3 regions of the Paraburkholderia sp. SIMBA_030 genome follow, and region 1 is predicted to be linked to each of the others. Evidence: predicted binding sites of a transcription regulator. Region 1 holds the regulator's gene; each other region holds the start of a gene.
What was found. Region 1 encodes FNR, which switches genes on or off when oxygen is low (the NO sensors DNR and NnrR bind a similar motif). Its sites were predicted from a motif close to TTGATNNNNATCAA; they were not measured.

Region 1 (4,201 bases):
GGTGCCGGAACCGTGCCGGGTCATGACGATGCCGTCCGCCCGCAGTCGCGCCAGCGCCTCGCGCACGGTCGGCCGCGAGGTCTCGAAGCGCTCGGCTAGCGCATGCTCGGTAGGCAGCCGGTCGCCTTCCTTGTACTCGCCTTCGAGAATCCGATTGAGGATGTCGCCGTAGATCTTGTCGGGCAAGGCCGTCGTTTTGCGCTCGTTCATCGGCGATGCTGAGCCAGCTTGTCTGAATAGGCTTTGATTGTAAGGCAAACCCGGGGGCTATCCTGGTTCGCGCAGGCGTTTCAGGTTGACGCGCAGGCCGGAAACGCTTGCTGCGCGGTACTTGTCACGCGATCCATCGAAGCAGCACAATTTGACAAGTGTTTGATTTACATCCTGCCCGAGGTGCGCCTGTTTCAGCGATCATTTAAGCTTGCGTAGGTAACAAATCGTCAATGACCGCGGTCGTGCGCAATGGCCGCGGCACCCGAATCCTTCAGACGCGGAGTTGATATGTACGCACGCATCCTTGTAGCGGTCGATGGCAGCGATACCTCGCGCCGCGCGTTCGAGGCAGCACTGGCGCTCGCCAAATCCACGGGCGCTGTTCTGCAGCCGTTCTACGTCGTCGAAAACACGCCGATGTATTTCGAAGCGCCTGGCTACGATCCTTCGATTCTCCGCAACCGGCTGGTCGAGCAAGGCAAGGAACTCGGCGCGGAATTCGCGCAGGCCATGCGCGATCAGGGCGTAAAAGGCGAGCTCGCGGTAGGCGAAGCATCGTCGCTCGACGACGTGTCCACCGTGGTGCTGAAAGCCGCTGCCGCTTTCAACGCCGACCTGCTGGTGATGGGCACGCACGGCCGGCGCGGTTTTCAGCGCCTGATTCTCGGCAGCGTCGCCGAGCGCTGCGTGCGCCAGGCCAGCTTGCCGGTGCTGCTGATCCCCTCCGCTGCGGGCAAGAGCAGCGAAGCCGGCGCTCAACCGGACGCATAGCAGTACATCACCACACGCGGAAGCGTGACATCGCGCAAGCAGCCTCGCTGCGCGAACGCGTCATTTTGCCGCGAAACGCGGGCCGCACGCGGTGGGACAATCAGCCATTACCCCGATAAATGGCTGCTAAACATGCTTAATCCTATCGCTGTTACCGCCGATTCCGCTGTTCCTCCATCCGTGCGCGGCCGCGGTCGTGCTGCGCCGTTGCGGGCGAGCGGGCGCAGCGCCGCGCGCTGTTCGAACTGTTCGATGCGTCAGCTCTGCATGCCGCAAGGCCTGTCTCCAGACGACATGCCGAAACTCGAAGCGTTGATTTGCACAGCGCGCTCCGTGCAGCGCGGCGAAGCGTTGTACCGCAGCGGCGACCCGTTCGACAATCTTTACGCCGTGCGGTCCGGTTCGATGAAAACCGTCATGGCGCACCGTGACGGCCGGGAGCAGGTTACCGGCCTGCGCCTCGCCGGCGAAGCGCTCGGCCTCGACGGCATCAGCGAAGACGTGCACGCGTGCAGCGCCCTGGCGCTCGAAGACAGCACCGTTTGCATCATCCCCTACACGGCGCTCAAAACGTTGTGCCGCGAAATCGGTTCGATGCAGGAACGGCTGCACAAACTGCTGGGCGAACAGATCGTCCGCGAAGCCGCGCAAATGATGGTGCTCGGCTCGTTGTCGGCGGACGAACGGGTCGCGGCATTCCTGCTCGACGTATCCGAGCGCAACGCGCAACGCGGCTATTCGTCGGCGGAATTCAACCTGCGCATGACGCGCGAAGACATGGGCAGCTACCTCGGCATGACACTCGAAACCGTCAGTCGCACCCTGTCGAGATTTCAAAAACGCGGACTGATCGACACGCAAGGCAAGCACATCCGGATCGTCGATCTCGAAGGCTTGCGGCAGCTTTAAGCCGGGCGCGCAGGACCGGGCCCGCGCAGCCACGTCCCCCGTCTACCTCTTTTCGGTGCGCTTTCGCCTTGGCATGGCTCCTGCGAGCGGGTACAGTCTTTAGTCCGTCCCCCCGCAAGGAGGCTTGGCGAAATGAATCGCGACCCCGCCCCGCATCACCCGCTCGTCCAGCGTCTGATCGACGCGCGTCACGTCACCGACGCACTGTTCTCCATCGTCAAACCCGAGTTTCTGTATGACCGGCCGATCCGCGAGCGTCACCGGATCGTGTTTTACATCGGCCATCTGGAAGCCTTCGACCGCAACCTGCTGGATCAGCGTCTGTGCGACCTGCCCGCGTTCGATCCGCAGCTCGACCAACTCTTCGCGTTCGGTATCGATCCCGTCGACGGCGGGTTTCCCACCGATCAACCAGCCGACTGGCCGTCGTTCGACGTCGTGCGCGGCTATGGGCTGCGCGCCCGTGAGCAGATCGACCGTGCGCTCGGTGCGCTGAGCAACTCGGCTCGTATCGGCCACGATGGTACGCAAGGCGGTGCGGCCGAGCAGTTGCTGAACGTTGCGATCGAGCATCGGCTGATGCATGCCGAAACGCTCGCGTACATGCTGCATCAGTTGCCGCTCGCGCAAAAGATCGACGACTTACGCGAACCGGTGACAACGCGCGTCGAGCGCGTCGCGATCAATGCATCGATGGTCAAGGTGCCGGCCGGGTCGACGGTACTCGGCATGGCGCGCGAAAGCGGCCGCTTCGGTTGGGACAACGAGTTCGGTGAATTGCGCGTCGATGTGCCCGCCTTCGAGATCGATCGCCACATGGTGACGAACGGCGCGTTTCGCCAGTTCATCGAGGCGGGCGGCTATCGTGAGCCGAAGTGGTGGTCGGACAAGGATTGGGCGTGGAAGGAAGCCGAGCGGATCGAACACCCCGCCGGCTGGTCGCAGCGCAGTGACGACCACGAGCGCGGCAAGGACGGCGCATGGACATTACGCACGATGTTCGATGAGGTGCCCCTGCCGCTCGATTGGCCCGTGTACGTCAGCCACGCCGAAGCCAGCGCTTACGCACGCTGGGCCGGCAAGACACTCCCCACGGAGGCGCAATGGCAACGCGCGGCACACGGCACGCCGCACACTGCGTCGGGCAATTTCGATTTCCAAAGCTGGAACCCGCAGCCGATCGGCGCGTATCCGGATAACGTGAGCGCGTTCGGTGTCGAAGGTCAGTTCGGCAACGGCTGGGAGTGGACTTCGACGGTATTCGACGCACTGCCGGGCTTCGAAGCGTTTCCGTTTTATCCCGGCTATTCCGCCAATTTCTTCGACGGGCAGCATTACGTGCTCAAAGGCGGCTCGGCGCGCACTGCGCGATGCATGCTGCGGCCGACTTTCCGCAACTGGTTTCAGCCGCACTATCAGTATGTTTATGCGGGGTTCAGGTGTGTGCGGGTGTGGCCATTTAACCAATAGTTGACCCAAAATGTCACTTATCGCTTTACCGAGAAAATTGCCATCTATCGCCTAACTGCAACCGAAGGATGCACGACAGATGGAGGGCAGGGCAAAACCTCAGCGCAGTCGGGATGTGACGGACCCTGAAGCCCGCAGGCCGCGCGGCTCGCGCAACGCGGCCGTCGCTTAGCTGTTGCTGAACGTCTGGTCCACAAAGGCGCGCAGTTGCGAAAGATCGCCCTCGCTGTACGACGGCTCTATAGCCGTGAGCGGCCAGTTGCGTCACGACTGCGAGCGACCGTGTGCCATATGACAATCGCTGTTGTAACAATATGTAATCATCGAATCCTGCTTGGAACACGTCATCCTATTGACATTCGGCGGTGACTTAATACCGCTTTGTTAGCCAAGTCCCACTGGCCGATGAGAAGTTCGCTCGACGGCCCTGTTCGACATATCCAGAAATTACATTCCGGCACATCTCCACAGCGTATGGCGACGCAGCGGCGCCGGGTCATGCCTGTCATGCCAGATCTGTCGCCGGTCCGGCATGGCTATTGCGTAATGAGGAATCCTATGAAAATAAAAACCCGCAATATCGTGACCGGGCTCCGGCTCGGCGTCATCATGTCGGCCGTGCTGCTCGCAGCGCAGTCTCACGCTGACAACCTCAGCGCCGTCGACACCGCACGCGTGCCCAGCGGTCAGTCGATCACGCCGTTGGTCGTGCACGGCGCGGTCCAGCAATATCTGAATCCAGGCCTGCCGGCCCATCCGAATTTCGTGGCTGGCGAAGCCGTGCGTTCGCAGTTGAGCCCGAACGGCAAGACGCTCGCGATCATCACCGCGGGCCAGA
Region 2 (4,201 bases), on a different contig from region 1:
AGCGCGCCGCTCGCCAGCAGCCACGCGGCGATGGCGGCGAGCACGACCAGCGCGGCCAGAATGACGGCCTCGAAGGGCTTGAAAAGACGTGCGCCGCGTTCGCGTTTCGCCCAGCCGTACAGCAGTACGCCGGGTGCATAGAGCAGCGCGGAAAGCAGCAGATACTTCGGGCCGGCTGCATACAGCAGCCAGCAGCAATAGACGGTCGCGGCCGCACCGATCAGCATGTCGCGGCCGCGGACGGTGTCGGTCACCTTGTAGCCTTCGCCACGCATGGCGATGCGGGTCGCGTACACAGCCGAGAAGAGATAGGGGACCAGGATCATCGAGGTCGCGAGCGAAATCAGCGCCTGATAGGTCGCGTTCGACACCAGCGTGATGATCAGGAACAGTTGCACGAGCCCGTTGGTCACCCACAGTGCATTGGCCGGAACGCCGTGGCTGTTTTCGCGCGCGAGGAAGGCCGGCATCACGCCGCCGCTCGCCGGCGTGAAGAGTGTTTCCGCCGCCAGCAAGGTCCAGACGAGCAGCGCGCCGCCCACCGAGACCAGCAGCCCGAGGCTGATCAGCACCGCGCCCCAGGTGCCGACGGCCTTCTCGAGCACGCCTGCCATCGACGGGTTCTTCATGGCGGCCAGCTCGCCCTGCGGCACGATGCCGAGCGACAGCAGCGACACCGCCATCAGCAACAACAGCACCACGGCGAACCCGAGCATGGTGGCGCGGCCGATATCCTCGCGACGTTGCGCGCGGGCCGAAAACACATTGGCGCCCTCGATGCCGATGAACACCCAGACCGTGATCAGCATGGTGCTTTTGACCTGCGTGAACACGTCGCCGAGCTTCGGGTTGCCCCAGAAGTCCTGCGTGAAGATGTGGCTTCTGAAGGCGGCGAGCGCAAGCACGATGAACAGCAGGAGAGGAACGATCTTGGCGACGGTGGTGACCGCATTGAGAATGGCCGCGCTGCGCACGCCGCGCAGAATCACCGCATGCATGATCCACAGCACGATCGACGCGCCCAACACTGCGGCGCGCGTGTTGCCGTCGCCGAACACCGGAAAGAAATAGCCGAGTGTGCCGAAGACGATGACGAGATAGCCGACATTGCCGATCCACGCGCTGACCCAGTAACCCCAGGCCGAGTTGAAGCCGACGAACTCGCCGGCGCTGGCGCGCGCGTAAGCGTAGATGCCGTTGTCGAGATCGGGTTTGCGCGTGGTCAGGGTCTGATAGACGAAGGCCAGCATTAACATGCCCGCGCCGGTGATCAACCAGCCGATCAATACCGCAGCGGCGCCGGCGCCCGACGCCATGTTCTGCGGCAACGAAAACACGCCGCTGCCGATCATCGAGCCGATCACGAGCGCCGTCAGCAGGCCGAGACGCAGCGGCTTGGCTGCCGAAGTATTGGTCTGGACAGCCGATCCGGGAGTCGACGATCCCGAAAATGAATCCGCTAGATTCTTCATGACATGCCCTCGTTGGTTTTTTAGACACAGTGATTAGGTCACTTCGGGACGGTCGGCCGATTGATCTGGATCAGTCATATATCGCTGACGGTGTCGGCCGCAGTCAGGAAAGTCGGCTCAGCCGGTGTGATGACGGGCAAGTCCGTCGTTTGACATGGATCATAAGAACCCGCTGAAGCGCACCTATGCTCGTGGCATGCACAGCGAATCGCGCAGATGTGCTGATCCGTCGAGGGATTGAGCGGACATGAACAACAGGCTGTTTCTCATGCGCCTCTTTAAGGGTCATTTACTACAGGTTTGATGGAGATCAGTTTTTCGCCGGACTGCGGCGGTATCGTGCGACTGTTCGAACGCGGCCGTATGGAGGCCCAACAATGTCGGCTCAACTGGCAACACCCTCGACAGTTCCGTCAACCGCTACCGACGGATACGTGCTCGCCGTGCGTGGCGCGGTTGTCGAGGTCAAGTTTGCCGATGACACGCTTCCATCCGTCAATGACACGCTCCTCATCCTCTCCGACGACCTCGCGCCAGTTCTCGCCGAGGTGCAGGCTCACCTGAGCGAAACAACCGTGCGGGCGCTAGCGCTGCAATCGACGGCGGGGTTGCGCCGCGGCGCCCGCGTGAGCGTGCGCGGCGGACCCATCGAAGCGCCTGTCGGCGAAGCTGTGCTGGGCAGGCTGCTCGATGTGACCGGCGCGGCACACGACGACGGCGAGGCCTTATCCGCACAGATCGAGCGGCGCCCGATTCATCGCGCAGCGCCGCCGCTCGCGTCGCAGAAAGGCACCACGACACTGTTCGCCACGGGCATCAAGGTGATCGATCTGCTCGCGCCGCTCGCCCAGGGCGGCAAGGCCGCGATGTTCGGCGGAGCGGGGGTCGGCAAGACGGTCCTGGTGATGGAATTGATCCATGCAATGGTGGAGCGCTATCAAGGGATTTCCGTATTCGCGGGAGTCGGCGAACGCTCACGCGAAGGGCACGAAATGCTGCTCGACATGCGCACGTCCGGCGTGCTGGCGCGCACCGTGCTGGTGTATGGACAGATGAACGAGCCGCCCGGCGCCCGCTGGCGCGTGCCCTTTACCGCGCTGACGATCGCCGAGTATTTCCGCGACGAACGCCGGCAAAACGTTCTGCTGCTGATGGATAACGTGTTCCGTTTCGTGCAGGCGGGTGCGGAGGTGTCCGGCTTGCTGGGGCGCATGCCGTCCAGAGTCGGCTATCAGCCCACACTCGCGAGCGAAGTCGCCAGCCTGCAGGAGCGCATCGTGTCGGTCGGCGACGTCTCGGTCACCGCGATCGAAGCGGTGTACGTGCCGGCCGACGATTTCACCGACCCCGCGGTGACCGCGATCGCCGCGCACATCGACAGCATGGTGGTGCTGTCGCGCTCGATGGCGGCCGAAGGCATGTATCCGGCGATCGATCCGATTGCATCGTCGTCGATCCTGCTCGATCCGCTGGTGGTCGGCGAGGAGCACGCGGCGGTCGCCACCGAGGTGCGCCGGATCATCGAACATTACCGCGAGCTGCAGGACATCATCTCATTGCTCGGCATCGAGGAACTGGGTGCCGAGGACCGTACCCTCGTGGGACGTGCGAGGCGCTTGCAGCGCTTCCTGACGCAGCCGTTCGCCGTGACCGAAGCCTTTACGGGTGAAGTGGGCCGTTCGGTGGCGCTCGCCGATACGATCGCCGGCTGCAAGGCGATTTTGGCCGGCGAGTGCGATACGTGGCAGGAGAGTTCGCTCTACATGATCGGCACGCTTGAAGAAGCCCGCCTCAAAGAGCAACCCGCAGCGCAAGACGGCGTGTCCCGCGCCACGGAGCAGTCGACATGAGCGGCGCACCCTTGACGCTTACCCTGGCGACGCCGTCGCATGTGTGGTTCGACGCTGTCGAGATCGTCTCCCTGCGCGCGGAAGATGAAAGCGGCTCATTCGGCATCCGGCCCGGACATGCCGACTTCGTGACGCTGCTGACGCCCTCGGTGGTCCGCTGGACGTGTGCGGATGGCTCGATCCACTTCTGTGCGATCGATCGCGGCGTGCTGCTGGTATCGCACGGAACGACGGTATCCATCGCTTGCCGGGAAGCCATCCCAGGCGACTCGCTGGAAAGCCTCGAAGCCGGCGTTCGCAGCCGCCACGCCAGCGAAGCCGATGCGGCGCGGCGCGCCCGCGTCGAACAGCTGCGGCTGCATGCCCGCGCCGTGCGCCAGATGCTGCGCTATCTGAGCCCTCGCGCAGGCGCCGACGGCGCGGGCGCGGAGAACCTCGGCGGCACCCTGCGATGAACGGGCGCCACACCAACCAGCGCAAGCCGCGCGACGAGCGAATCGCCGAAGCCGCCCGGCAGGCCGCCGAGCGCGATTCGCGCGGGCGCGAGGAGCCGGAGCCGTCGCTCGGCAGCCGGCTCGGCCAGATCGGCATCCTCGGCTGGGCCATCGTCGTGCCGACGCTCATGGGCCTCGCGCTGGGACATTGGCTGGACCGGCTGTTCGGCACGCGCGTGTTCTTCTCGGCGCCGCTGCTGATGATCGGCGCGGCGGTGGGCTTGTGGTCGGCATGGAAATGGATGCATCGCCAGCAACGGAACCATCATGAATAGTCCACTACCGTCGATGGCGGCCCAACTCGCGCTGGGACTCGCAATCGGAACCCTGGCCGGCGCCTGGCACTTCATGTCGCTGCGCTGGAACTGGCCGTTGTTCGCCGCGG
Region 3 (4,201 bases), on a different contig from region 1:
CAGCACCTGCGCCTGGCCGGGCAGGGGAGCGTCGGCGCGGCGGGTGGACAGCCAGGCGACCTGTATCTGGAAATTGCCTTTCGTGAGCATCCGCGCTTTCGCGTCGACGGGCGCGATGTCTTGCTCACCCTGCCGGTGGCGCCGTGGGAGGCCGCGCTCGGCGCCCACGTCAACGTCCCGACACCCGATGGCTCCGTCGAGCTCACGGTGCCCAAAGGTTCCGCAGGCGGCAGGCGCTTGCGCCTCAAGGGAAAGGGTATTCCCGGAAATCCGCCGGGCGACCTGTACGTCATCCTGAACATCATACTGCCGCCGGCCGATAGCGAGCGTGCCAAAGCAGCTTACGACGCGCTGCGCCAGGCGGTTAATTTCGACGCTCGCGCGCATTTTTATGAGTAACTCACGATGAAAGAATCCCGTGTCTTTATGGAAGGCCAGATCGTCGACGAGAGCGTTGAGTTCACACTCGTTGAATTGTGTCGGATCAGCGGTGCCTCGGAAGACGAGCTGAACCTTTGGGTATCGGAAGGCGCATTTGAACCGAAAGGCGCTGAGCCGCACGAGTGGCGCTTTAGCGGCGAGGCGCTGCGTCGTGCGAGGACGGCCCAGCACCTTGCGCGGGACCTGGAGATCAACGCGCCCGGGATCGCGCTCGCGCTGGATCTGCTCGACGAGATCGAGGCCTTGCGCACGCGCCTGAACGTTCGACGCGGGGGCTGACCGGGCGCCGTGTCAGCACAGCCGCGACAGCCATCGGCGGGGTCGCGATCCAGATCTGAACCAGCTGCAGGCGTTGAAACGGCGCAAACGTGACGTAAGTCAAATCGCGGACAGGAGCGAGCGTACACGCTACGGTTAATCGCATGCGTGACGGTCCGCCCCGTGGATCTGGAATGCTTGCGCGTCATCTGAATCACACAACCGTGTCGGGAGCATGCCATGGTGCGCGCAGAACATCGGATCGTCCTTGCGGCAATCGCCGTATTCTTCGCGCTGGGCGGTATAGCGACCGCCATCCATGGCGTGCTTTCCGGCGCAGACAGTGTGACCCGCTATGGTGCGGCGGCAATCGTCGCCGGCGTCGCGTGCTTCGTGATGCTGCTCAACCCGACAGCGAACGACGATGCGTGACGCTGACGGAAACAGGCAGGCAATGCCCCGCCGAGTCATCCGCAACCGAAGTTAGCGAAATGACTACGTGATCTACGTGGCAATAGGACGGAAGCGTGCAATCATGACAATCTCAGGTAACGTTTGCGAAGCGGACTGGTCCGTTTCCACAGAGGTCAATAAGACTACCGGCGGCTACGATTGCCGGATTCACGTCAGCCATTGCACGCCGGAAGGCACCTTCACGCACCAGTTCAAGCACAGCAAGCTCTTCCCAACGGAACGCGAGGCGGTACTCGAAGGGTTGCGGGAAGGGATGGCGTGGCTCGAACTGAAGAGAGCCGGGACATTCGACATTTAGTCTCTTATCCGGGTCCCGGGTAGCAGATCATCCATCAATCGAGTGTCAACACCACACGGCCGTCGATTTTTCCGTTCTTCAGGTCGGCGAACACGGCGTTGATGTTATCGAGGCGATCGGTATGAATGCGCGCGCGTACTCGTCCTTCAGCGGCGAATTCAAGCGATTCCTGAAGATCCCGGCGTGTCCCGACGATCGATCCGCGCACGGTGATGCCATTGAGTACGGTTGAAAAAATCGGCAGCGGAAAGTCGCCCGGCGGCAGACCATTGAGCGCAACGGTGCCGCCGCGGCGGACCATGCCAAGCGCCTGGGCGAAGGCGCTGCGGGATACCGCGGTGACGAGCACGCCATGTGCTCCGCCAATTTCCTTTTGAATCACGGCGGCGGGATCCTCGGTGGTTGCGTCGATTGTGAGTGTCGCGCCGAGTTCACGCGCAAGCGCGAGCTTGTCCGCCGCGATGTCGACAGCCACCACGCGAAGTCCCATCGCGATCGCATATTGAACCGCCACGTGGCCGAGGCCCCCGATGCCGGAAATCGCGAGCCATTGGCCAGGCCGCGTGTCGGTCATGCGGATGCCCTTGTAGACCGTGACGCCGGCGCACAGAATGGGGGCGATTTCTTCGAAGCCGACTTGCGCGGGCAGATGCCCGACATAGTTCGGATCGGCCAGCACGTATTCCGCATAGCCGCCGTTGACCGAGTAGCCGGTGTTCTGCTGTTCATGGCAGAGCGTCTCCCAGCCGCTCAGGCAGTGCTCGCAGTGGCCGCAGGCGGTATAGAGCCATGGCACACCGACACGGTCGCCTTCCTTGACGGCCTTGACGCCGTCGCCGACAGCCGCGACAAAACCAACCCCTTCGTGCCCTGGAATGAACGGCAGTGTCGGCTTGACTGGCCAGTCTCCGTCGGCGGCATGCAGGTCGGTATGACATACGCCCGATGCCACGATCTTGACCAGAATTTCACCGCGGCCCGGCGTGGGCACGGGCACTTCCTCTATGCGAAGCGGTTGGCCAAACGCATGGACGACTGCGGCTTTCATCGATTGAGCCATGGGATTCTCCGGCGATGGGTGGGGGTGTCCTAAGTATCCGTACGGCCACGGCACGAGAGTTGACGTGGATCATAAGCAAGCGTTGCCGCGCTCGCGCTTTGCGTCGCCCTTGTTACATCAAACCTCAGCGAATTCACGCGCACTTGATACGCATCAACTAACGCGTCGAATCGCGCGGTATTTGTCAGAACGGTGTCATACGGTCTACCGAGACTGAGGCCATCTACCGGACAACCATGCGCCGCGATGCGAAAGACTCAAGCTATTGAATCGATGGGCCAACGCAGCCTGTTGCTGCCGGGCTGGATCAAGGCGGCGCTGTCTGCCAACGACCGCCTGAAGCTCTATCTGAGCGTGCTTCAAGCTGCCTTCGCGCACGCCGAACACCCCGATCGCGAGGCGCTCGACCTGAGCGGGGAGATGGTCGCCGCGCGCGGCGATCGACTGGGGGCGCTATGCGGAACTCTTCACCTATGACGACCGGACGCGAACCTTTGGCCGGGACGAAGCGAAGGGACAGTCGAATATGCCCCCGCACATCCATCACACGCATTGTTCGGGCTGGCTGCGTGCCGGGCGCGCTGCTCGATCGCAAGGCCGTCTGGCACGAAGTGCTGCAGCCGAGCGAGTTCTACCGCGCGGAGCCCGGCAAGTGGACGAAGAATGACGTGCTCGTCAACTTTGGCCGGCCGGAGGAAACGGCTTACTTTCGGTTGATGAGGCGGGAAGTGTGGAGTTATCGCTTTCTGGAAGAAGGCTGTGGTACCAGCTGTTCCACTTCCAGGGTGTCGACATCGAGTACTTCGATCACCACGCGCCTGGTTTCAGATGGTTCGACGACCTTCGATCGGATATCCGGGATCCGTATAGCCTGGCGTTGACGCGTGACCCGGCGGAACCAGACTGTCGACGAATTTTTCATCGTCGGGTCCGAGTTGCAGTTTCAGCGCGTCGACGTAGCTGTCCCAATGCGCTTCCGTACGCGGCCCCGCAATCGTGGCGCTGACGAACTGGTTCTTGAGTACCCAGGCCAATGCGAAGGCGATCGAAGTCGTACCGCGTGCCGCAGCGTGGGCAGCAACCTTTTGCGCGATGGCCAGCGATTCCAGCCGCCATTCAGTCTGCTGGATCCGCTTGTCGCCGCGGCCCGCACGCGAATCGGCCGGCGGCGGCGCATCCACCGCATACTTGCCGCTGAGCACGCCCCGCGCGAGCGGGCTATACGGAACGACGCCGATGCCATAGTGTGCTGCGGCGGGCAACTGCTCGACCTCCGCGGTACGGTCAACCATGTTGTACAGCGGTTCGCTGGCGACCGGCCGATCGATACCGAGTTGATCGGCAAGACGCACGATTTCGGCGATGCGCCACCCGCGGAAGTTCGATACGCCGAAATAGCGGATCTTGCCCTGACGGATCAGATCGCCGATGGCGCGCACGCCTTCTTCCAGCGGAGCATCGACCAACGCGCGATGGAAGTAGAGGATATCGATGTAGTCGGTGCCCAGACGCTTCAGGCTCGCTTCGACCGACTGAACGATCCACTTGCGCGACTGACCCTGTTCATTCGGACCCTGCGACGTCGGAAAACCGAATTTCGTCGCGACGACCCAGCTGTCGCGACGATCCGCAATGGCGCGACCCACGATCTCTTCCGAACGGCCTGCGTG

Region 2: arcD (arginine-ornithine antiporter) is a predicted target of FNR. The motif match lies at 1,533-1,546, and genes of this name have one in related genera.
Region 3: adhP (alcohol dehydrogenase AdhP) is a predicted target of FNR. The motif match lies at 2,675-2,688, and genes of this name have one in related genera.

The regions. Positions count from the first base shown of each region.
Region 1 is NZ_JAWRXB010000033.1:61,220-65,420, reverse strand. Features, by position in the region: gene SB772_RS37155 (FadR/GntR family transcriptional regulator) at 1-210, opposite strand, end outside; gene SB772_RS37150 (universal stress protein) at 502-984, shown strand; gene fnr (fumarate/nitrate reduction transcriptional regulator Fnr) at 1,117-1,893, shown strand; gene SB772_RS37140 (SUMF1/EgtB/PvdO family nonheme iron enzyme) at 2,026-3,363, shown strand; gene SB772_RS37135 (beta-propeller fold lactonase family protein) at 3,922-4,201, shown strand, end outside.
Region 2 is NZ_JAWRXB010000002.1:71,525-75,725, forward strand. Features, by position in the region: gene arcD (arginine-ornithine antiporter) at 1-1,472, opposite strand, end outside; gene atpD (F0F1 ATP synthase subunit beta) at 1,850-3,322, shown strand; gene SB772_RS03445 (F0F1 ATP synthase subunit epsilon) at 3,319-3,777, shown strand; gene SB772_RS03450 (AtpZ/AtpI family protein) at 3,774-4,091, shown strand; gene SB772_RS03455 (ATP synthase subunit I) at 4,084-4,201, shown strand, end outside.
Region 3 is NZ_JAWRXB010000005.1:149,715-153,915, reverse strand. Features, by position in the region: gene SB772_RS10205 (DnaJ C-terminal domain-containing protein) at 1-399, shown strand, start outside; gene SB772_RS10200 (chaperone modulator CbpM) at 427-720, shown strand; gene SB772_RS10195 (DUF2964 family protein) at 940-1,131, shown strand; gene SB772_RS10190 (UDP-glucose 4-epimerase) at 1,235-1,471, shown strand; gene adhP (alcohol dehydrogenase AdhP) at 1,506-2,531, opposite strand; gene SB772_RS10180 (hypothetical protein) at 2,778-3,008, shown strand; partial or broken gene SB772_RS10175 (hypothetical protein) at 3,140-3,339, shown strand; gene SB772_RS10170 (aldo/keto reductase) at 3,356-4,201, opposite strand, start outside.